DNA from 3 places in the Bradyrhizobium sp. DN3 genome. Region 3 is predicted to be linked to each of the others. Evidence: predicted binding sites of a transcription regulator. Region 3 holds the regulator's gene; each other region holds the start of a gene.
What was found. Region 3 encodes LexA, which represses DNA repair genes until DNA is damaged. Its sites were predicted from a motif close to TGTTCNNNNTGTGTTCNG; they were not measured.

Region 1: the regulator LexA is predicted to act here: its motif matches at 5,287-5,304, upstream of AAE027_RS03155 (PA0069 family radical SAM protein).
Region 2: the regulator LexA is predicted to act here: its motif matches at 4,765-4,782, upstream of AAE027_RS34455 (ATP-dependent Clp protease adaptor ClpS).

Annotation. Positions count from the first base shown of each region.
Region 1 is NZ_JAULLN010000001.1:680,528-688,170, forward strand. It holds gene AAE027_RS03135 (uracil-DNA glycosylase) at 43-852, shown strand; gene AAE027_RS03140 (glycosyltransferase family 39 protein) at 967-2,475, opposite strand; gene AAE027_RS03145 (ribonuclease HII) at 2,654-3,535, opposite strand; gene AAE027_RS03150 (VOC family protein) at 3,611-4,066, opposite strand; gene AAE027_RS03155 (PA0069 family radical SAM protein) at 4,090-5,265, opposite strand; gene AAE027_RS03160 (phosphoketolase family protein) at 5,476-7,643, shown strand, end outside.
Region 2 is NZ_JAULLN010000034.1:59,191-66,833, forward strand. It holds gene serA (phosphoglycerate dehydrogenase) at 1-1,233, shown strand, start outside; gene AAE027_RS34450 (tannase/feruloyl esterase family alpha/beta hydrolase) at 1,315-2,973, shown strand; gene AAE027_RS34455 (ATP-dependent Clp protease adaptor ClpS) at 3,007-4,734, opposite strand; gene AAE027_RS34460 (MarR family winged helix-turn-helix transcriptional regulator) at 4,874-5,302, shown strand; gene AAE027_RS34465 (enoyl-CoA hydratase) at 5,316-6,086, shown strand; gene AAE027_RS34470 (methyl-accepting chemotaxis protein) at 6,200-7,643, shown strand, end outside.
Region 3 is NZ_JAULLN010000030.1:48,100-55,742, reverse strand. It holds gene AAE027_RS32890 (ComEC/Rec2 family competence protein) at 1-664, shown strand, start outside; gene AAE027_RS32885 (hypothetical protein) at 804-1,238, opposite strand; gene lexA (transcriptional repressor LexA) at 1,817-2,518, opposite strand; gene AAE027_RS32875 (molybdopterin molybdotransferase MoeA) at 2,695-3,906, opposite strand; gene AAE027_RS32870 (hypothetical protein) at 4,129-4,335, opposite strand; gene AAE027_RS32865 (HAD family hydrolase) at 4,491-5,114, opposite strand; gene AAE027_RS32860 (alpha-hydroxy acid oxidase) at 5,129-6,262, opposite strand; gene AAE027_RS32855 (S41 family peptidase) at 6,581-7,643, shown strand, end outside.

The DNA.
Region 1 (7,643 bases), on a different contig from region 3:
GATGCAAGGCCGCCCAAGGTGATATAATAGTCAAACTTTCCCATGATCCCCGAACCCGCACCCACCGTCCGCGAGCTTCTCGCCTTCTATCTGGAGGCCGGTGTCGACTGCGCGCTCGCGGAGGAACCGATCGACCGCCTGGCGGAATTAGATGCCCCGCCACCGGCCCCGCGCATGGCAGCGCCGGTCGAGCCATCGCGGCCGGTCGCTGCGCCGACGGTCCTGCGCGGCGAGGCCGCCCCTGCGCCCGACGTCGCGATCGCTTCCGCACGCGAGGCGGCGCGGACCGCGCCGACGCTGGAGGCGCTGCGCGAGCTGATGCAGAGTTTTGAGGGCTGCGCGCTGAAGCATACCGCGACGCGGCTGGTGTTCGCCGACGGCAATCCCAAGGCGCGCATCATGTTGGTCGGCGAGGCGCCCGGGCGCGACGAGGACATCGAGGGATTGCCCTTCGTCGGACGCAGCGGCAAGCTGCTCGACCTCATGATCGGCGCGATCGGGCTCAACCGCACCACCTCCTATATCGCCAACGTCATTCCCTGGCGGCCGCCCGGCAATCGCACCCCGACGCCGCAGGAGACCCAAATCTGCCTGCCCTTCATCCAGCGCCAGATCGAGCTGGTGAATCCGGACGTGCTGGTGACGCTCGGCAATCCCTCGACGCAGACGCTGCTGTCGACGCGCGAAGGCATCATGCGCACCCGCGGCCGCTGGTTCGACTACGACACCGGTCAGCGCACCATCCGCGCGCTGCCGACTTTTCACCCGGCGTACCTGCTCCGCTCACCGTCCTACAAGCGGTTGGCTTGGCAGGATCTGCGCGCGGTCGCAAAGGTGCTGGCGGGCACGTGAGGGGCGGAATGCTCCCTCCCCGTCATTGCGAGCGGAGCGAAGCAATCCAGACTGCCTCCGCGGAAAGACTCTGGATTGCTTCGCTCCGCTCGCAATGACGACGGAGAGACCGCGCTAAGTCCCCTTCGGCCGCACGATGGCCCAGCCGATGCGCAGCAGTTGCTGGCGGCCGTTCACCAGCCATTCGAAGGCGCGCGGGACCTCCGGCACAATCCCCGGGAAGCGCTTGAGGATCTCCGGCGGCGGGGTGCCTGCGGTATCCGCGGCGCGCCAGACCACGACGCCGCCGGTCTCGCTGAACTTGGTCTGATTCATCCACGGCGTGCGCGCCGGGTCGGCGTCGATGAAGAGATGCGGCCGCCCGGAATGCAGCGTGATCAGGCTCGCAAGCTGGGTCTCGCCGGCGACCGCGCGCAGGCGATGGCTGGTGCGGCGGGCGAAGCTCTCGTCGAAGAAATCGGAGATCGCGCGCGCCGGCATCGAGGTCGCGATCTCGCCGGTGCCGGTCCAGGGCATGACCAGGACGGCGAGCGCGACGCCCGCAGCCGGCGCCACGACGGCGGCGGCCCATACCATGCGCAGCATCCGCGCGCGGCGCATCGCGATGAGATCCCCTGCGGCAACCACCACGACAAGCCCGGACATGACGAGCACGACACCGGCGCCACCGGCGGCGGATTCCAGCCCAAGCAGACCGGAGATCAGCACCGCGCCGAGCGGCGGCGCCAGCGCGAAGAAATAGACGAAGTTGCGCGCGAGCGGCTCGACCGGCGGGCGATAGATGATCGGGGCTTCCTCGCCCTTGTCGGCGAACATCCCAGTGTTGAGGAAGGTCAGCGCCGGAATCGCCGCCGCCCCAAGCACGAGCCCGCCGAGCAGCCAGGCTGCGTGCAGGGCGCGGGCGCTAAGCTCCGAAACCTGCGGCAAGGCCGGCATGGTCAACGTCTCGGCCCGCATCAGCCACATCGCATAGGGTAGCGCCAGCACGGCAACGACGATCAGCGCAAACAGCGGATCGAGCCCCCATAGCGTCCTGCGGCCGCGCGCGGTCGAGATCGCGAAGACGACGATCAGCAGGAGGAGGAAGATCGCGGCGGGCGTCGTGAGCAACAACAGGCCGGCTTCGATCGACCAAGCGAACCAGGCATTGCCGCGGCGCTGGCCGATGATCTGCCAGGAGTGCAGCAGCAGCAGCGCCCAAAGCGGTCGCGCCAGCACCAGCGGGCCGAAGTCGAGCGCGGACGAGGAGAAGGCCAGCACGGTCATGGTCAGCAGCACGGCGAGCACAGCCTGCTGGGAGCCGACCACGGCGCGAGACAGATGAAAGAGCGCGATGAAGGTCGCGATCTCGCAGAGCTGGGCGAGCACGTAGACGCCGAACATGTGACCGCCGGCGGCGCGATAGGCAATGTCGGCTAGCCAGATCGGCAAGGGAGGGCCGAGATCGGTGCCGACCTGGTACTCGCGGCCGAAAGCCAGCAGCGTCGCAAGGGTGCCGGGCGGGCTGCGGTAGAACACCAGCGCCACGAACAGCCACATCGCCGCCTGAAGCAACACCGCGATCCACACGATCAGCCGCGGCCGGGCGCGAATGAGCTCGATGACCAGGGAGGTAAACCGCATGCAAGGTCCGAAAGATGCAGCCAACCCGTCCAGCCGGCCCTATTCGCTCACATCTGTTTTGATAAAGGGCGCGGCGCGTCGTGGCAACTTCGGTCTGCTGCCTCTCCCCGACAGTGTCTCTGCCCCCCTCTCCCCGCACGCGGGGAGAGGCAAAGAGGCCGCAGCGAAAAACGGAGTCCTAGAGACCTGTGGAGGCGCCGGCTTCGACACCCGCCTCCACCTCCATCTCGACCTCGGTGACGGAGAACAGATCCTGCACCGGCTCGACGGTCCAGGGCATATGCTTGGCGCGGGCGGCCGCGACGGGGGCGAAGAAGCGGCGGTGGTGGATGGAGGGGCCGAGGCGGTCGAGGGCGTCGAGATGCTCGGGCACGGCGTAACCCTTGTGCTGCTCGAAGCCGTAGCCGGGGCAGTCTTGCGCCAGCGCGCACATCAGCCGGTCGCGCGTGACCTTGGCGACGATGGATGCCGCCGCAATCGACAGCACGATGCCATCGCCGCCGATCACGGCCTCGCAGTCGCATTCCGTATCGAGCCGGTCGCGGCCGTCGACGAAGACGTGGCGCGGCGTCTCGGGCAACGCCACCACGGCACGCTTCAGTGCCCACAGCGAGGCGCGCAGGATGTTGTCGCGGTCGATCCGCGCGGGCGAAGCCACGGCAACCGAGACCTGCGCGGTGGCGCAGATCTTGTCGAACAGCTTTTCGCGCTCCTCTACCGTCAGCCGCTTGGAATCGTCGATGCCACGCGGAATGCGGTCGGGATCGAGAATCACCGCGGCCGCCACCACTGGGCCGGCCAGCGGGCCGCGGCCGGCCTCGTCGCAGCCCGCGACCGGCCAGACGCCGCGCTTGATCAGCGCGCGCTCCCGACGGAAGCTCGGCGGCGCTACGGCGATGATGCCTTTCGGGCCGGCGCTCTTGCCGGCTAAAGCCTCAACCTCCGAAGGCTTAGTTTCCGACTTCTTGGCTTGCGAGGCCTTGGCAGGCGCGGCCTTCTTCGCACCGTTCTTTTTTGGCGCGTCTTTGGCTGGCTTCGTCGCGGACTTGTCCCGAATCATGGCCGGGATCGTGCGCAAGGGACGTCGCCAGCGCAACTGGGAACCCCAGATAATTCCCGTTATTCAGGTTGCCCTCTACTCCCCCAGATGCACCCGCCGGTCGTCGCCGACATCGATGCCGGGCGCGACCACGACCTCCCACGGATGCCCGTCCGGGTCCGTGAAATAGCCTGCATAGCCGCCGTAATCGGTCTCGTGCGCCGCTTTCAGCAGCGCTGCGCCCTTGTCGACAGCGAAAGCCAGCACCGCATCGACCTCCGCGCGCGTCCGGCAGTTCCAGGCGAGCGTCATCCCACGAAAGGTCGACGGCCTCGGATTGTCCGGCAACGCCGCGTCGGCAGCGAGCTGATCCCAGGGATACAGGGCGAGCACCGGACCACCGGTATCATAGAAGGCGACCGCCTCACCGGTCACCTTCAGCCGGCGCGAGAAACCGAGCGCGTCGTAGAAAGCGATGCTGGCGCGGATGTCGCTGACACCGAGCGTGATGACGGTCAGCCGCGGCACCGGCACGGTGAGTTCCCTAACCATGCTACCCCTCGTCCACTTCCCGATCAGAACAGGCTGAGCTGATCGCCGTTCCGCTTCGGCCGTGCGAAGTGATCCGTGGTCAGCTTGGAGCGCCGTTTGTTGAGGCCGAGCCTGTCACAGGCGATCTCGAAGCGGCGGCCGATGGTCCAGGCCATCGGGCCGGTTCCTTTCATCCGCTCGCCCCATTTTGCATCGTAGTCACGGCCGCCGCGCATGTCGCGGATCAGCGTGAAGACGTGGCGGTAGCGGTCCGGATAGTTCGCCATCAGCCATTCGCGGAACAGATCGCGCACCTCGAGCGGCAGCCGCAGCAGCACGTAGGAGGCTTCCTTGACGCCGGCATGGGCTGCGGCATCGAGGATGCGCTCGATCTCGGAATCGTTCAGCGCAGGGATCACAGGCGCGACCATCACGGTGGTGGGAATACCGGCGTCGGAGAGCTGCTTCAGCGCCTCCAGCCGCTTCGGCGGCGTGGAGGCCCGCGGCTCCATGGTGCGCGCAAGTTTTGGGTCGAGTGACGTCACCGAGATCGCGACCTTGGCGAGATTACGCTTGGCCATCCGCGCGAGAATGTCGATGTCGCGCACAACCAGCGCCGACTTGGTGACGATGCCGACCGGATGGCCGGTGCGCTCCAGCACCTCGAGGATGCCGCGCATGATCTTTCGCTCGCGCTCGATCGGCTGATAGGGATCGGTGTTGGTGCCGATCGCAATCATCCGCGGCTCGTAGCCGCTTGCTGCGAGCTCCTTCTCGAGCAGCGCCGGCGCCTCGGGCTTCACGAACAGCTTCGACTCGAAGTCGAGCCCCGGCGACAGGCCGAGATACGCATGGGTCGGCCGCGCGAAGCAATAGACGCAGCCGTGCTCGCAGCCGCGATAGGGATTGATCGAGCGGTCGAAGCCGATGTCGGGGGAGTCGTTGCGGGTGATCACTTTGCGCGAGGTGTCGACGGCAACCGTGGTCTTGAACGGCGGCAGCTCCTCCAGGCTCTGCCAGCCATCGTCGAAGGCGACGCGCGCCTCGGCCTCGTAGCGGCCGCTGGCATTGGATTGGGCACCCCGCCCTCGCCTGCGGGCGCGGTCGATGGCGACGCCAAGCTCGGGAAAATCGGCAGGAAAATCAGAAGGCGCACCCGCCGGCTCGGAGGGCGCCGTGACCGGCGGGTGCTTGAGGGCACGAGAAGATGCTCGACTCATGAAGCCAACATAGCATCCGAACGGAACAAATCAAGAACAAGAACAAAAAACGCGAAAACAACCCCATGCACAGTAGCGCTGCCCAAACTTCGGGCGCGCACCCTTGACCTCAAGCAACACCGGCGCCGCGGCGATCCCGTTTCATGGCGAAGGGATCAATCGCGCCGGAACAATGTTGGTGACGATCGCTGGGTGAAGGTCGGCAAGAACATGACAAGTCAACGACAATTGCGCGCCGCGAGCAGCGAACTCGATCTCCTCGATCGCTACTGGCGTGCCGCCAACTATCTCTCCGTCGGGCAAATCTATCTCCTCGACAATCCGCTGCTGCGCGAGCCGCTGCGGCCCGAGCACATCAAGCCGCGCCTGCTCGGCCATTGGGGCACGACGCCCGGTTTGAACTTCATCTATGCCCATCTCAATCGCGTCATCCGGGCGCTTGACCTCAACGTGATCTACGTATGCGGCCCCGGCCATGGCGGCCCGGGCATGGTCGCCAACACCTATCTGGAAGGCAGCTACAGCGAGATCTATCCTGACATCGCCCGGGATGCGGACGGATTGCGCAAGCTGTTCAGGCAGTTCTCCTTCCCCGGCGGCATTCCGAGCCATGCGGCGCCGGAAACGCCGGGCTCGATCCACGAGGGCGGCGAGCTAGGCTATGCCCTGGTGCACGCCTATGGCGCAGCATTCGACAATCCCGACCTCATCGTCGCCTGCGTCGTCGGCGACGGCGAGGCCGAAACCGGCCCGCTCGCGGCGTCCTGGCACTCCAACAAGTTCCTCAACCCTGCCCATGACGGCGCGGTGCTGCCGATCCTGCATCTCAACGGCTACAAGATCGCCAACCCGACCGTGCTCGGGCGGATGCGGGACGACGAGATCCGCGATCTCTTCCGTGGGCTCGGCCACGAGCCGCTGTTCGTCGCGGGCGACGATCCCAAATTGATGCACCAGGCCATGGCGGACGCGCTCGACGTCGCGCTCGCCAGCATCCGTTCAATCCAGCAGCACGCGCGCGATGGGCGCAGAAACGTCGAGCGGCCGTGCTGGCCGATGATCGTGCTGCGCAGCCCTAAGGGCTGGACCGGCCCGAAGGAGGTCGACGGCAAGAAGGTCGAAGGTTTTTGGCGCGCGCATCAGGTCCCCGTTGCGAGCTGCCGCGAGAACCCGGCGCATCTGAAGCTGCTCGAGGACTGGATGCGCAGCTATGAGCCGGACAAGTTGTTCGACGCCGGCGGCGCGTTCATTCCCGAGCTTCAGGCGCTGGCGCCCGAAGGCCAGCGGCGGATGGGCGCCAATCCGCATGCCAATGGCGGTCTGTTGAAGAAGGAGCTGAAGCTGCCGGATTTCCGCGGCTTCGCGGTCGATGTGCCGCAGCCCGGCGGCGGCGTGGCGGAAGCCACACGCGAGCTCGGCAAATTCCTACGCGACGTCGTCCGCCTCAATGCCGAGGTGCGCAACTTCCGCATCATGGGCCCGGACGAGACGGCATCAAACCGGCTCGATGCGGTGTTCGAGGCCACCGAACGCGTCTGGATGGAACCAACCGAACCTTACGACGTACATCTCGCGCAGGACGGCCGCGTGATGGAGGTCCTGAGCGAGCATCTCTGCCAGGGCTGGCTCGAAGGCTATCTGCTCACCGGCAGGCACGGCTTGTTCTCCTGCTATGAGGCCTTCATCCACATCGTCGATTCCATGTTCAACCAGCACGCCAAATGGCTGAAGGTGACGCGCGATCTGCCCTGGCGCCGCCCGATCGCTTCGCTCAACTATCTCCTGACCTCGCATGTCTGGCGCCAGGACCATAACGGCTTCAGCCATCAGGATCCTGGTTTCGTCGATCTCGTCGCCAACAAGAAGGCCGATATCGTCCGGATCTATTTCCCGCCTGATACCAACACGCTGCTGTGGATCGCCGATCATTGTCTGCGCACCTACAACCGCATCAACGTGATCGTCGCCGGCAAGCAGCCTGCGCCGCAATGGCTGTCGATGCAGGAGGCGACCACGCATTGCGATGCCGGGATCGGCATCTGGACCTGGGCCGGCACGGAGGACACAAACGCAGAGCCCGACGTGGTGATGGCCTGCGCCGGCGACGTGCCGACACTGGAGACGCTCGCCGCCGTCGACCTCTTGCACAAGGCGCTGCCTGACCTGAAGATCCGCGTCGTCAACGTCGTCGACCTCATGACGCTGCAGCCGAAGGAGCAGCATCCGCACGGCCTGTCCGACCGCGATTTCGACAGCCTGTTCACATCGGACAAGCCGGTCATCTTCGCCTACCACGGCTATCCTTATCTCATTCACCGGCTGACCTATAACCGCACCAACCATGCCGGCCTACATGTGCGCGGATTCGCCGAGGAAGG
Region 2 (7,643 bases), on a different contig from region 3:
GGCCAAAGCCCCGAGCGGAATGCGAAGGCGCTGCTGCTCGAAGGCGTCAATGACAGCGCTGTCGACCTGTTCAAAAGCGCGGGCTTCACCAATGTCGAGCGCCTGACCAAGGCGCTGGACGGCGAAGATCTGCGGCGGGCGCTCAAGGGCGTGTCGCTGCTCGGCATCCGCTCGCGCACCCAGATCACCGACGAGGTGCTTGGCGCCGCCGACGAGCTCCTCGCGGTGGGCTGCTTCAGCGTCGGAACCAATCAGGTCGATCTCACCGCGGCGCACAAGCGCGGCATTCCCGTCTTCAACGCGCCGTTCTCCAACACGCGCAGCGTCGCCGAGCTCGTGATCGGCGAAATCGTGATGCTGCTGCGGCGGATCTTTCCGCGCTCGGTGTCGGCGCATGAGGGCGGCTGGGACAAGTCGGCGACCGGCAGCCGCGAGGTGCGCGGCCGCACGCTCGGTATCGTCGGCTACGGCAATATCGGCTCGCAGCTCTCGACGCTCGCCGAAGCCATGGGCATGCGCGTGATCTATTTCGACCGAACCGACAAGCTCCGCCACGGCAACACCGAGCCGGTCGAGAAACTGGAAGAGCTGCTGGCGCAGAGCGACATCGTCAGCCTGCATGTGCCGGAGACGCCGGAGACATCAGGCATGATCGGCGAGAAGGAGCTGCGGGCGATGAAGTCAGGCTCGTTCCTGATCAACAACAGCCGCGGCACCGTGGTCGATCTCGATGCGCTCGCGCGCGCCTTGCGCGATGGTCATCTCGCCGGCGCGGCCGTCGACGTGTTTCCGGTCGAGCCCTCCTCGAACGCGGACCGGTTCAAGAGCCCGGTGCAGGGCCTCGAGAACGTCATCCTCACGCCGCATATCGGCGGCTCGACCGAGGAGGCGCAGGAGCGCATCGGCGGTGAGGTCGCGCGCAAGCTGATCGACTATTTCATCACGGGATCGACCATGGGCGCGGTGAACTTCCCCGAGGTGCAGCTGCACTTGCGCCCCTCCGGCGCGCGCTTCAGCCACGTCCATCGCAACGTGCCTGGCATGCTGCGCCGGCTCAACGAAGTCTTCCTCCAGCGCGACATCAACATCGCCGCGCAATATCTGGAGACCGCCGGCGACCTCGGCTATGTCGTGCTCGACGCCGACCTCGGCGGTCAGGATTCAGCCGCGCTGCTCCAGCAGATCCGCGCCCTCGACGGCACGGTCGGCGCGCGGCTGGTGTTCGAGCACTAGCGCGTCATTGACGGCCGGCCGGAGGTCGCCTTCAATGCGGCTTCCTGACGGATCGAACGAGAATAGAAAACGGGGGGAACGATGGCGCAAATGCGTGCGAAGCTCTGTGTCTTGCTCGTAGGGACCGCGGCTGCGTTGACTGCGGGCAGCGCGTCGGCGGCGACGCTGGCGGAAGATGCAGATGCCGTCTGCAAGGCGCTCGTCGGCACTGACGCCGTGAAGATTGATTCCGCGGCGTTGCAGGCGCCGTCGCAACTCGCGGTCGCCGAGCGCGGGCCGACCCCGTCGGGACGCATCACGCCGGCCAATCCGCGCTTCTGCAAGGTGCTCGGACACATCGATCCCACCGATCCCAAGACGCCGCCGATCAAATTCGAGGTCAATCTTCCCGTCGAATGGAACGGGCGCTCGCTGCAATATGGCGGCGGCGGTTTTAACGGCGTGCTGATCACGGGACTTGCGCTGCCGCCGGCTTATCCGTTCGACAAGCCGTCACCGCTGGCGCGCGGCTTCGTCACCTATGGCACCGATTCCGGCCACGAGACCAAGCAGGGCGAGCCACCGCAGCTGTTCGCGCTCAACGATGAGGCGTTCGAGAATTTCGCTCATCGCGCCTACAAGAAGGTGCGCGATGCCGCCGTCGCGCTGATGCAGCGCGCTTACGGCAGGAAGCCGGACAAGATGTATTTCATGGGCTCGTCCGAGGGTGGCCGCGAAGGCCTCACCATGGCCCAGCGCTACCCCGACGATTTCGACGGCATCTTCGCCCGTGTGCCCGTGATCAACTGGGTCGGCTTGCAGCATGCCGGCACCCGCTCTGGTCTCGCGACCATGGGCGCGGGTTGGATCAATCCGGCACAGGTCAAGCTCGTGGGTGATGCCGTGCGCGCGGCCTGCGACAAGGCCGATGGCTCCGACGATGCGCTGGTGCAGGATCCGGTCGCCTGCAAGGCGGCGTTCAAGGTCGAGACGCTGCGCTGCGCGGCGGGCCAGAGCGGCGATCAGTGTCTCACTGAGGCGCAGATCAAGGCCGTGAACACGCTGCATGGCACCTACAAATTCCCGTTCGCGCTCGCCAATGGTCTCGACGATTATCCGGGTTGGGGCATCTCCGGCGAGGACACGCCGGCAATCGGCCCGACCGGCGGCTGGGTGGCCTGGTGGCTCGGCACCGCGCCGCCGGCGCAGCCGCCTGCGCCCAACAATGGCATCGCCTGGATCTATGGCGCCGGAGGCATTCAATATGTGTTCGCGCGCGATCCCAAGCTTGACGTCACCACCTACAAGCTGGAGGAGCACAAGGCGCGGCTGCTCGAAGTCTCCAAGCTGATGGATTCGACCGATCCCGATCTCAGCCGCTTCCGGATGCGCGGCGGTCGGCTGATCATGCTCGAGCACATGGCCGACTACGCACAGAGCCCCTATGCCGGCATCCGCTATTTCGAGAGCGTCGAGCGCAAGCTCGGCAAGGCCGAGACCGCCGAGTTTGCGCGGCTCTACACCGCCCCCGGTGTCGACCATGTCGGCTCCGGGGCGCCGGCCAATGTCGACATGCTGAGCGCGCTGGTCGACTGGGTCGAGAACGGCAAGGCGCCCGGCGATCTCGAAGTCACCGAGCAGAAGATCGAGGTGCCGTCGTTTGCGGTGACCCGCGCGCTGCCGCTGTGCCGCTGGCCAGCCTGGCCGCACTACAAGCGCGGCCCGTTGACGGAGGCCTCGAGCTTCACCTGTGCGCCCTAAAGGGAGGAGGCCGGCTGGCCTTCGCGACTAACTTCATCCCGCTGCCATCTCCTGCGCGCCGCCGAGCAGGCGCGCATTGAGGCGGCCGCCGGAGAACAGCATGTCATCGAGGGCCTCGTCGATATCGGCTGACGTTACGGAGTTGCCGCCATCGCGAGCGAGGCTGGCCTGCGCCAGCCGTCGCATCAGTTCCTTGATGAACGCGCAGCTCGTGCCCTCGCTGCGTCGGGCGGCCTCCGCGACGACCGCATCATTGAGCGGCAGTCCTTTGCCATAGAGCCGAGCCAGCTTGTTGCGGCCGGTCTCGTCAGGCAGGGGCACTTCGATCGCCTGGTCGATGCGACCGGGGCGACCGGCGAGCGCACTTTCGAGGTCCTCCGGCCGATTGGTGGTCAGGATGAACAGGATGTCTGCGTCCTCCTTCAGCCCGTCCATCTCGTTGAGCAATTTGTTCAACATGGACTCCTCACACGGCCCCATGTCGTCGCGGTCGCGGGCAATGAGATCGACGTCCTCGATCACGACCATCGACGGCTGAAGCAGCCGTGCCAGGCTCATATAGGCACCGAGAAGGCCGATTTGCTCGGCGGTGATGATCAGCGTCGTATGCCCCGGCAAATGTGTTGCGAGATAGCGGATCGTGTGGGTCTTGCCCGTGCCGGGCGGCCCGTACAAAAGGATGCCCTTGCGTGTCGACTGGCCAAGCCGGCGCAACTGATCGCGCGTGCCGACGAAATTCAGCACGTTGCGATCGAGCAGCCGCAAGGTCCGCTCCGGGAGGATCACCTCGTTCCGCGACACCGGCGGCAACCGATGCACGGTGATGCCGCGCGAGTATCCGCGATAGTCAGAGTCGGCATCAAGCGAGAGGATTTTTCCGCGATAGGTGCGCGCGGCTTGCACGGCCTGTTCCAATTCGCCGAAGCATTGCTGGACGAGGACTGCGCCTGCGGTGCCCGCAGGCACAACGATTTCTAGTCGAATCCCCGGCTCGCGGCTGTATTCGCGGTGCGCGCAGAGCAATACCGCGTAGCGAAGACCATCCTGCTCGCACAGCCACAGACCGTTATCGAGGCACTTGACCGGGCTCTTCTCGCCGACATCGAGGTCAGAATATTGCAGCGGTGCAATCGCGAGCGCGTTGCGGCCTTCCCGAAGGAGCCGTGAAATCGACAGCGTTTCGTAGCGCTGTTCCTCGTTCAGCCCGAAAAGCCGGATCGCCTTGCCGAACAGGCGGTCGATCGCGGCCTGGAGATCTACCCGCATATGGCCGGGAAACTGACGGATCGTGGTCACGAGCTTGCTGCGTGGGACGCCGGTGAAGTGCCAGTCCAGCACCTCGCAGGCGTGTTCGAGCTCCTTTTCCGGTTCTTGCGGCGCATTCACGGTGTCTGCGGCGCGCATGCAGTCGCTGCATAGCCACACGGTACGGCTGCCGATGCGAACATCCGTCTGCCCTTTCGGCTTGCCGCAGAGCTCACAGGGAGTCCTGATCTCTTCAAGCGTGATCTTCAGGGGATGCTGGCCCAGCCAAATATATTGACTGGCCGACTTGAAAAGCGCCTCTGCGACGGATTGCGGGTAGGGACCGCAGGCGGCTTTCCCCTCGCGCTCGATCCGCGTCATCAGCGCGGCTGCTTCGCGATCCGACTTGCCAAAAACCTGGCGCAGCAGCCCGATGACGAATTCGTCCGGCGTTTCGTCATCGTTGTGAATCACGAGCTGAGCCGGCTCACGCTCGCCGCGCACATCGTTCGTCATGAAATAACTCCGCCACAACCAAAACTAGAATAGAACAAATAAGGAACATAAAAAGAGCTGGCGGTCAAGCGTGTGGCGCTTAGCAAGCTCTTTTGACAATCCCACCAACCCCGAATATATATTTCGCATGCGAACTAAAATGCCCCACCATCGGCTGATCTATCTGCTGAGCGTCGCGCAACGCCGGTTGCAGCGCTGGATGGCGGCTCGGCCCGAGAGCGAGGTGACGCCGGCGCAGGCCGGGCTGCTCTTCATCCTCGGCCGACAGGACGGCGTGCTGATGGGCGAGGCGGGCGCGGCGCTCGATCTTGGCCCGGCCGGCATTTCCGGCCTCGTCGACCGCACCGCGGCCGCCAAACTGATTGAGCGGCGGGCCGACCGCGAGGACGGACGCGCCTGGCGGATCTGGCTGACCCCGAAGGGACGCACCGCGCTGGCGCAGGCGAAAGCAGGTGCGGCGGAGGTCAATGCGGCGCTGATGGAAGGATTCACGGCTGCGGAGATCGACGTCGTCGCGCGCTGGCTGACGAGCATTCAGGACAAGTTTCCAAGAAGTTCAGACGAATAGTAGGAGCAGACGAATGACCGAGCACGTCCGGATTGAGAACAATGGCGGAATTCTCACGCTGACATTGGCGCGCCCCGACAAGAAGAACGCGCTCACGGACGCGATGTACGGCAAGCTCGCCGACAGCATCGAATCCGCCGAGTTCGATCCGTCGGCCCGCGTGATCCTGATCCGCGGCGAGGGCGACATGTTCACCGCCGGCAACGACGTCGGCGAATTCGCGGCGGTCGCTGCGGGCAAGTCGGAAGGCAGCCGCAACGTCGTGCGCTTCATCCAGTCGCTGGCGCGATGCACCCGGCCGCTGGTTGCGGCCGTGCAGGGCCGCGCCGTCGGTGTCGGCACCACGATGCTGTTGCATTGCGATCTCGTCGTGCTCGCCGACGATGCGCAATTGTCGACGCCGTTCGTCAGCCTGGCGCTGGTACCGGAAGCCGCCTCCAGCCTGCTGATGCCGGCGCGCATCGGCTATGCCCGGGCCTACGAGATGTTTGCGCTTGGCGAGACGGTCCCGGCGCAGGCCGCGCTGCAATGGGGCCTCGCCAACCGGGTGGTGCCGCTCGACCGGCTCGATGCCGAGGCGCTCGTACTCGCCCAGCGTCTGGCCCGTCAGCCGGCCGGCGCGCTCATCGCCACCAAGAAGCTGATGCGCAATGGCGAGGCGCTGGTCGTGCAGATGAACGCGGAGGGCGAGCAGTTCGCGCAGCGCCTGCGCACCGCCGAAGCGCGCGAGGCATTCACCGCCTTTGCCGAGCGCCGTCCGCCTGACTTCACCAAGGTTGGGTGAAGGAACGCGGCCTACCGGCAGGCACAAACCGCGGGTATTTGATTAAAGCCTTAACCAAACCTTGGCATGTCGCGATGCAAGGTGGCCTATTCGTGACGAGTAGGCCGCGACCCATGGCAATGTTTAAGAAATCGGTAAGCACGCTTCTCCTGGTGTTGATGGCGCTGCTGGCGGTCGGTGCGCTGACCAGCACGGCGATCCAGATGCTCGGGGCCTTCGGCCGCTATAGCGACAGTCTGGAGACTGAACGGCTCGCGAACGCCGACAAGGCGATCTTCCATGGCGTGCTGTCCTTGCGCAACAATCGCGGCGATGCTCAGAGCGCGCTGCTCGGCGAGGACGATCCGCGCGCCAAGCTGGGCGCCGCCGAGAAGGCAGAGCAGGCCGGCTTTGACGCCATCATGGCCGCGCTCTCCACCGTCGAATTCGCCCGCCGGGACGAGCTTGCGAGCACGCTGAAGCAGCGTTGGAGCGAGGCCGCGCCGAAATTCCGGCTGTTCTACGACGAGGCCAAGCTGCCGCGCGGCGAGCGCAAGGTGGAGCGCACCGCCGCCTGGTACGATGCCGTCACCAAGGTGATCGAGACCGCCAATCTCGCGTCCACCGCGGTGTCGAACCGCGCCTGGATGAACGATCCTTTCATCGCCCGCATGATCCAGGCCCGCCGCCTCGCCTGGCAGGTGCGCGACCGCTACGGCATCCAGTGCTCGACCCTGCGCCCGAACGTCAACAGCTCCAAGCCGCTCGATGAGACCCAGAAGCAGACCGTGGCCGGCTGGAACGGCATCGTCACCGCCGGCTGGACCGGCATGGAGGAGCTGCTGGCTGCGCCCGACGTGACTGCGGACCTCGCCAATGCGGCCAAGGAGGCGCGCGCCAAGACCAACGGTGTCCTCAAGCAGATCGGCGAGCTGACCAAAGGCTTCGACGGCAGCGGCCGTCCCGCGATGCCCGCCGCGGAATGGAACGCGCTGTGCCAGTCGCCGTTCGCGTCCATCGTCGCGGTCGCGAACAAGGCGCTCGACCAGTCGATCGCACGCGCGGAGACGGTTCAGCAGAAAGCCCTCACCAATCTGATCGTGCAGTCGCTCGCGTTCCTGCTGGCGTTGGCCGTGACCCTGGCCGGCGTGTTCGTGGTGCGCAATCGCCTCATGCGCCCGGTGCGCGCCATTCTCGATGCCATCGCCCGCATCAGCGCGCGCGACTATGCGACTCCGGTGCCGCAATCCCGGCATCCCGACGAGTTCGGCACCATGGCCGCAGCGCTCGAAAGTCTGCGCGAAAGCGCGGCCACCGCCGAACGCCTGGGCCAGGAGCGCGAATCGCAGCAGGCGCTCCAGCTCGCCCGCTCCGGCACCGTCGATGCGGCCTGCCGTAGCTTCGACGATACGGTGCAGGCAGTCATCCAGAGCGTCGTAGCGTCGACGAGGGAGCTCGATGCCACTGCAACTGACGTGCGCTCGCTGGTTTCGGAATCGGGCAGCCAGACCGCGGCGGTCTCCTCCGCGGCCGAGCAGGCGACCAACAATCTCGAGACCATCGCGGCCGCGACCGAGG
Region 3 (7,643 bases):
CTTCGGCATCGCGCCGCTGATCGCGGCAAGCCTCGGGATCATCGTGATGGGCCTGTTGCGCACACCCTTGCGCTGGTCTGGTGCGCTGATGTTGTTGGCTTCCATTGCCTGGGGGCTGTCGGTGCGGCAGCCCGACATCCTGATTGCCGGAGACGGCGCGAGCGTCGCGGTGCGGGGCAGGGACGGGCACTTGCATGTGATCCGGGCGAGCAAGGACGGCTTTCTGCTTAGGGAGTGGTTAGCTGCCGACGCCGATCCGCGCGACGCCGGGAGTAGCTCGCTGGCCGATGGCGTGTCGTGTGACGAGGCGGGCTGCGTGACGCCGCTCGCCGACGGGAGGCTGGTTGCGCTTTCTTTGCGCAGCGACGCGCTGGCTGATGATTGCAGCCGCGCCGCGCTGGTGGTGACGCGGCGGCCCGCGCCGCCGGATTGTGCGGCGATGGTGGTCGATCGGCAGCGTCTCACCAGCCAAGGCGCGCTGGCGTTGACGCAGCGTGGTGACGGTTTTGCAGTTCAAGCTGTGAGAGCGAGAGGCTCAAGCCGCCTTTGGCTCCCGGCCGGCGCCGGCGAGGGTGATTTCGACGGGAGCCTCGCGCCGAAGGCGGCTACGGCCCGCAACCGGGACGCGACTCCGGCGGAGACCGACTTGCAGGCCGACGATTAAGGCCAGACGATTAAGAACAAATGCGAGGAGTTGGTCCGGGTCCAACCGGACTTCCGCAGAACATAAATCATACCATCTCGCCGGCCTCGGCCGGCGATGGCATTTTCAATCCTGGCCCGACCTGGTGGCCAGGGACGGCTCAGCCGATCGGCAGACGCGTGATCGTCGGCCGGCTGTCGGCATCGATCTGCGGCTTGTGCTCGCGCTCGCCGACCGGCTGCGTCACCGGCAGTTGCAGCACGGTTGCGCGCTGGCCTTCGACGAGCTGCGTCACCAGCACGTATTTGCCGTCGGGGAATTCGATCGCGTCATGATGGCGATCGGGAACGTGCGGATCGATCTTGCCGAACTTGCCGACGCGGGAGTTGATCGTGCGCGTCCAGATCCAACGATTGTCGTAACGGACGTTGTCGGCGAAGGCGAGCTCCGTTCCCGGCAGCAGGCAGACGGCCACGGTCGGGTCGGCCGCGGAAGCAAAACCGCGCGTCGAGGTGCCGCGGAACGTTGTCGACACGATCGTCTCGCCGACTTCGGCGGGGCGCGATGCAACGGCATGCAGACTGTAGTCACACATCGGGTGCTCCTATTCGAAGATAGCAACCCGCGCCTCTTTCGGAGGCGCAAGCCTCTATCAGAGTGGAAGCACGTAACGTTCTGCTTGGTTGTGGGCGAATCTGCGGCTGGCGTCAGCAGGATGCGATCACATTATCTTTCCCGAATCCGATAGGAACAAAGTTCGCTTTAGTGCATTTAGCGGATGCGAGCGTCAGCGGCCTGCGGGCGCCGACCATCCGGGATATGGCCAACTCGGCTGTGGCTGTCGCGCGACGGCATTTCGGGCGCTACGGAATTGCTCGGTCGTTGTTGCGTGCGCCGACTTGCGGGGATGGTGCTGCGATTGTGCTGCGAATGCTTGCGCTGCCGATGCAGCGATCAGCATACTGGCGAACGCGCTCAAAACGATCCTGCGCATCGTTGTCTCCTCGATCTCTTGAGCCGCAAAGCGATGAGTGCTTCGGGCAGCATGTCGAGGACATAGCGCTGGGAGAGGGGCCAGATAATCTGCCCAAGATCAGAAAGACTATCCAGCTGGAGCGGACAATCCGTCCGCTCCAATCGAAATCATTGGTATCGAACGACCGCTGGGTCGTCTCAGTACTTGCGGTACAGTCCGATCAGCTTGCCCTGAATCTTCACCCGGTTCGGCGGCAGGATGCGCACCTCGTAGGCCGCGTTGGCGGGTTCGAGCGCGATCGAGGCGCCGCGGCGGCGGAAGCGCTTGAGCGTCGCTTCCTCGTCGTCGATCAGCGCCACCACGATGTCGCCTGTATCGGCGCTCTCGTTGCGCTGGATCAGCGCCATGTCGCCGTCGAGGATGCCGGCCTCGACCATCGAATCGCCGCGCACTTCGAGCGCATAGTGTTCGCCCGAGCCGAGCATGTCGGGCGGCACGCTGATGGTGTGACTGCGGGTCTGCAACGCTTCGATCGGCGTACCGGCTGCGATGCGACCCATCACGGGCACCGCAACGGGACGCTCGCCCTCGTCGGCGGGCGGACTGGAGCTCGCGCGCACCTTGCCGAGATTGCCCTCGATGACGCTTGGCGTGAAGCCGCGGCGGTTGCCGGCGGCGGCCTGGAGCTCAGGCAGCTTGATCACCTCGATGGCGCGAGCGCGGTTGGGCAGGCGGCGGATGAAGCCGCGCTCCTCGAGCGCGGTGATCAGGCGATGGATGCCCGATTTCGAGCGCAGGTCGAGCGCATCCTTCATCTCGTCGAAGGAGGGCGGCACGCCGCTTTCCTTCAGACGCTCGCTGATGAACCGCAGAAGCTCGTATTGTTTGCGCGTTAACATCTCGACCAAAGTCCCCCGGTTGATGTCGTTCGATTCCGAGACGCTGAATTGGAGCGGCGAACCGCTACATCCTCGAAACAAATCATGAACGGACACTATATGTTCGATATGTGTTCCGCAACTGCTTAATTTTGCGTGAACACGGCAAAGTTCGCGGAACACGTGTGGTGGTGCGCTCAGACGGGCAGGCGCAACACCTCGCAAGGCGAGCCGGCTCCGGCCTTCGGCGCGAACGGTGCGCGCACGAGAAGTGCCTGTGCCGCAGCGAGATTCGCAAGCAGCGAGGAATCCTGGTGATTGACGGGAATGGCCACCAGCGTGCCGTCGTCGCGCTGTTCCAGACGTGCGCGAAGATAATCCGCGCGCATATCGTTTGCGCCCACATCGCGGCCGAGCACTGCGCGCTCATGGCGGTGATGAATCACGGATCGGCCCGACAAGGCGCGAATCAGCGGCACCATGAACAGGAAGGCGCACACATAGGACGACACGGGATTACCCGGCAGGCCGATCACGCGCATCGCACCGAGCCGCCCATGCATCATTGGCTTGCCCGGGCGCATCGCAATCTTCCAGAACGCCATCGAGACACCTTCGTCCCTCAGCGCCTGCTGGACCAGATCGTGGTCGCCGACCGATGCACCGCCGGTCGTGACCAGGATGTCGGCGCCGCTCTCGCGGGCGCGGCGGATGCCGGCGGTGGTGGCCTCCAGCGTGTCGGCGGCAATGCCGAGGTCGATGGTGTCGGCCCCCTCGCTGCGGGCGAGCGCGTGCAGGGCATAGCCGTTGGAATAGACGATCTGGCCGCGGCCGGGCGTGGTGCCCGGCATCACCAGTTCGTCGCCGGTGGCGAGGATCGCGACCTTCGGGCGGCGGCAGATGGCAAGCTGGGGGTGGTTCATGGCGGCGGCGAGCGCGAGGTCGCGCTCGGTGAGGCGGGTTCCCTTGCGCAGGAGCACGGCGCCTTCGGAGAAGTCGACGCCTGCGGGGCGGATGTGCCGACCGGGAATCGCGGCTTCCTTGATCGTGATGCGCTTGCCGTCCGCGACCGTATCCTCCTGGATCACGACCGCGTCGGCACCGTTGGGAACGACGCCGCCCGTGAAGATCCGCACGGCTTCGCCGGCGCCGACCGTTCCCACGAACGGACGACCCGCCGCCACCTCGCCAATCACCGTCAGCTGGGAATCGATTGCCCCCGCGCCGGCCGCGCGCACGGCATAACCGTCCATCGCGGACATTGCTTCCGGCGGCTGCGTGCGCAGCGCCGCCACGTCGCGGGCGAGCACACGGTGGAAGGCCGCGTCGAGAGCGACCATTTCCTCGGCCAGAGGCTCCGCGCCGGCAAGCACGGCGGCAAGCGCATCGGAAACCGGCATGAGAGCCACGGCGAAAACTCCTGCTCGCGGACGAATTAGCAGGAAGCCTTCTAGCCGAGCGCGAGCGCAGAGGCAAAAGAGCGGCCGAGAGCGACGATCATCCCGACGACGCATTCGCAGGCAACGAAGGCGACGTCAGGCCCGGCGCGACATGATCTCCAGGACGAGGCAGATTGGTACCAGAGTGGCCATGGCTAGGACGAGAATGACCAGAGCCACGGCCAGCATCGATCAACTCTGCGTCTGTTCGCCCGAACTGACGCCAGGCGTCACGTCCGGAGCTTTGGGGCCCTGATCCTTATCCGGCAGCGGATCGGCCTGTGATTTCAGGTCGGCGGCCTTGCTGATGAGCTTGGCGGAGAGGCGCGAATCCGAGGTGGTTCTGGCGAATTCGAGCAGCAGAGAAGCTTGCTTTGTGAGGTAGGCTTTGCCCAGCACGAGAATAGTCCGATGTAGAAGTCCCAACGGATTCATAGAGTCCGGAGGAAGTATTTCTGTTCCCGGAACTTTGTACAAAAATGCACAGAGTGATTTGGTTCCGCATCCCAAGCGGATTTGGTCCCGGGAGCCCGACCGGGTCCGGCCGTCGGCAGTCAAATTCCCAATGCTCGCAAGGCGTTGCCGACATCGTCGGGCGAGGTGACATGCACCGCCGTCAATCCGCGCGCCCGCGCCCCTTCGACGTTCTCGGCAAGGTCGTCGAAGAACACGATTCGGCTGGCCGGCACGCCGATCGCCCTCACGACATGGTCGAACGCCTCCGCATCCGGTTTGCGCAGGCCGATGCTGGACGACAAATAGAGCTCGCGGAAATGCCCGAGCACGTCCGCATATTCCTTCGAGAAATAGTCGACATGCGGCCGGTTGGTGTTGGAGAAGACATAGAGCGGCATCTGCTTGGCAGCGCGCGGCAAGAGCTCGGCGATATCGGGCATCTCGCCGGCGAAGATCGCGTTCCATCCCTCCAGAAACTGCGCATCGGAAATGCCGATCCCGAGCGATGAACGCAGCGATTGGAAATAGTCCTCGTCGCTGATCTTGCCGACCTCGTGCAGCCGGTAGGCCTCGTCACGCACATAGCGCGCGACGATGGCCTCGGGCTGGCAGCCGGCATGTCCCGCCCAGCAGGCGATCGCCTTGGAGAAGTCGATGTCGAGCACCACGCGTCCGAGATCGAACAGGAGCGCATCGGCGCTGCCGGGAGAGAGCGAGGTCATCGTGTCCTTTCACTTCAGTATCGATAGGGGTCGTGGTCGAACAGCGGGAACGCGCTGAACACGCTCGGCGCATTCGTTGCGGTCGCCTGATGCAGGCAGGACTTGTCGACCTCGGCGAACGAGGTGGCACCCAAGAGGCCGAGGCAGCGCAGCACTTCATCCTCCAGCAGTTCCAGCATTCGCATCACGCCGGCTTCGCCGGCCGCCGCCAGCGCCCAGCATTGCAGCCGGCCAATGCCGACGATGTCGGCGCCCGCCGCGATCGCCTTGACGATGTCGGTGCCGCGGCAGAAGCCGCCATCGACCATGATCTTGGCGCGACCCTTCACGGCCTCGACGATTTCAGGCAGCACATGCATGGCGCCGCGGCCGTGATCGAGCTGACGGCCGCCATGGTTGGAGACGTAGATCCACTCGACACCATGATCGATCGCGATCTGTGCGTCCTCGGCGGTGGCAATGCCCTTCAGGATCAGCGGGATCCTGAATTTGTCCTTGATCATCTTCACGGTCCGCCATTCCAGACCCTTCTGGTAGTCACCGCCGGTCGCGCGCAGGCGGCTTTCGCGAACGTAGCGCTTGGCGATGTCACGTTCGCGACGGCTGTAATGGGCGGTGTCGACGGTCAGGCAGAATGCGGCATAGCCGTTCTTCTCGGAGCGGCTGACGACATCGGCGACGAAGGCATCGTCGCCGCGGACATAGAGCTGATAGAGCCGCAGCGCGTCGGGCGCTGCCTCGGCAGTCTTTTCCAGGCCGGGCTCGGACACCGAGCTCAACATGTGCGCCGCACCGAAGGTGCCGGCGGCGCGCGCCACGCTTGCCGCACCATCGGGATCGAAGATTTCGAGCGCACCGACCGGGGCGAGCACCACCGGCAGCCGCATCCTACGGCCGAGTTGCTCGACCGAGCCGTCGACTTTGCGAACATCGCGCAGCACGCGGGGGCGGAAGGCGATCTCGTCCAGCGCCATCCGGTTCCGGCGCATCGTGGTCTCGGTCTCGGCAGCGCCGACGATGTAGTCCCAGGCATTCTGGTTGAGGTTGGCGCGCGCTTTCCGGATGAATTCGTGCAGGTTCTGGAACGGCTCGTTGCTGGCGCCGAGTTCGACGTTCCTTTCCGGCCGGATGCGGGGCGCGTCGTTCATTGTTGTCCTCCCGAGAATTTGAAGTCTTATCGCCATCGCCTATCGCGTCCGGCCCTGCAAACCATCCTAAAATCGCATAGCTGCGAAGCGTGGGCGGCCGACCGATGTCCGCTTTGCGCAAAGTGGTTTCGGAACGTTGCCAAAAGTTTAAGCCGCGGCGAAGGGATTTCTGCGGCGTACCGCCGGCACGGCAGGCCGGCCTTGAAGAAACCAGAATGGTGTTGTGAGACGTGACTTGGATCGCCATTTGCATGGCGGCTTCCAAGCCCGAGAGACAAGCCCCTCAAGAGAACCGCTAAGCAAAAGGCCAGTCAATCCATGCGGAAAAACCTGCTGTTCCCCCTGGGCGCGCTCACGGGAGCGTGTCTGACCCTTCTGGTAGCCAGTCCCCACGGCGGCGTGTGGGCGGCACGGGCGGCGGCGAGCGCGGATGATGCCTATTCCCAGCTCAACTTGTTTGGCGCAGTGTTCGAGCGGGTCAAGGCGAACTATGTCGAGAAGCCCGACAATGCCAAGCTGATCGAAGGCGCGGTCACGGGCATGGTGACCTCGCTCGACCCGCATTCGCGCTACATGAACGCCAAGGCCTGGACCGAGATGCAGGAGACCACCTCCGGCGAGTTCGGTGGGCTCGGCATCGAGGTCACGATGGAGGATGGCCTCGTCAAGGTCGTCTCGCCGATCGACGATACACCGGCCTCGAAGGCCGGCATCATGTCCGGCGACCTCATCAGCAAGATCGACGGCGAGGCCGTGCAGGGCATGACGCTCGAGCAGGCCGTCAACAAGATGAAGGGCCCGGTCGATACCAAGACCAAGCTCACCATCGTGCGCAAGGGGGCCGACGCGCCGCTCGACGTCGCGATCACCCGCGAGATCATCCACGTGCGCCCGGTGCGCTTCCACGTCGAGAACGGTGACATCGGCTATATCCGCATCACCTCGTTCAACGAGCAGACCACCGACGGCCTGAAGAAGGCGATTGCGTCGATCTCCAAACAGGTCCCGTCGGAGAAGCTCGCAGGCTATGTGATGGACCTGCGCAACAATCCAGGCGGTCTGCTCGACCAGGCCGTCTCGGTGTCGAGCGCATTCCTTCAGCGCGGCGAGGTCGTTTCGACCCGCGGGCGCAATCCGGAAGAGACCCAGCGCTTCACGGCGCATGGCGGCGATCTCACCAAGGGCAAGCCGCTGGTGATTCTGGTCAATGGCGGCTCGGCTTCGGCTTCCGAGATCGTGGCCGGCGCACTCCATGACCACAAGCGTGCGACGATCATCGGAACGCGCTCGTTCGGCAAGGGCTCGGTGCAGACGATCATTCCGCTCGGCGCCGGCAACGGTGCGCTGGCGCTGACCACGGCGCGCTACTACACGCCGTCGG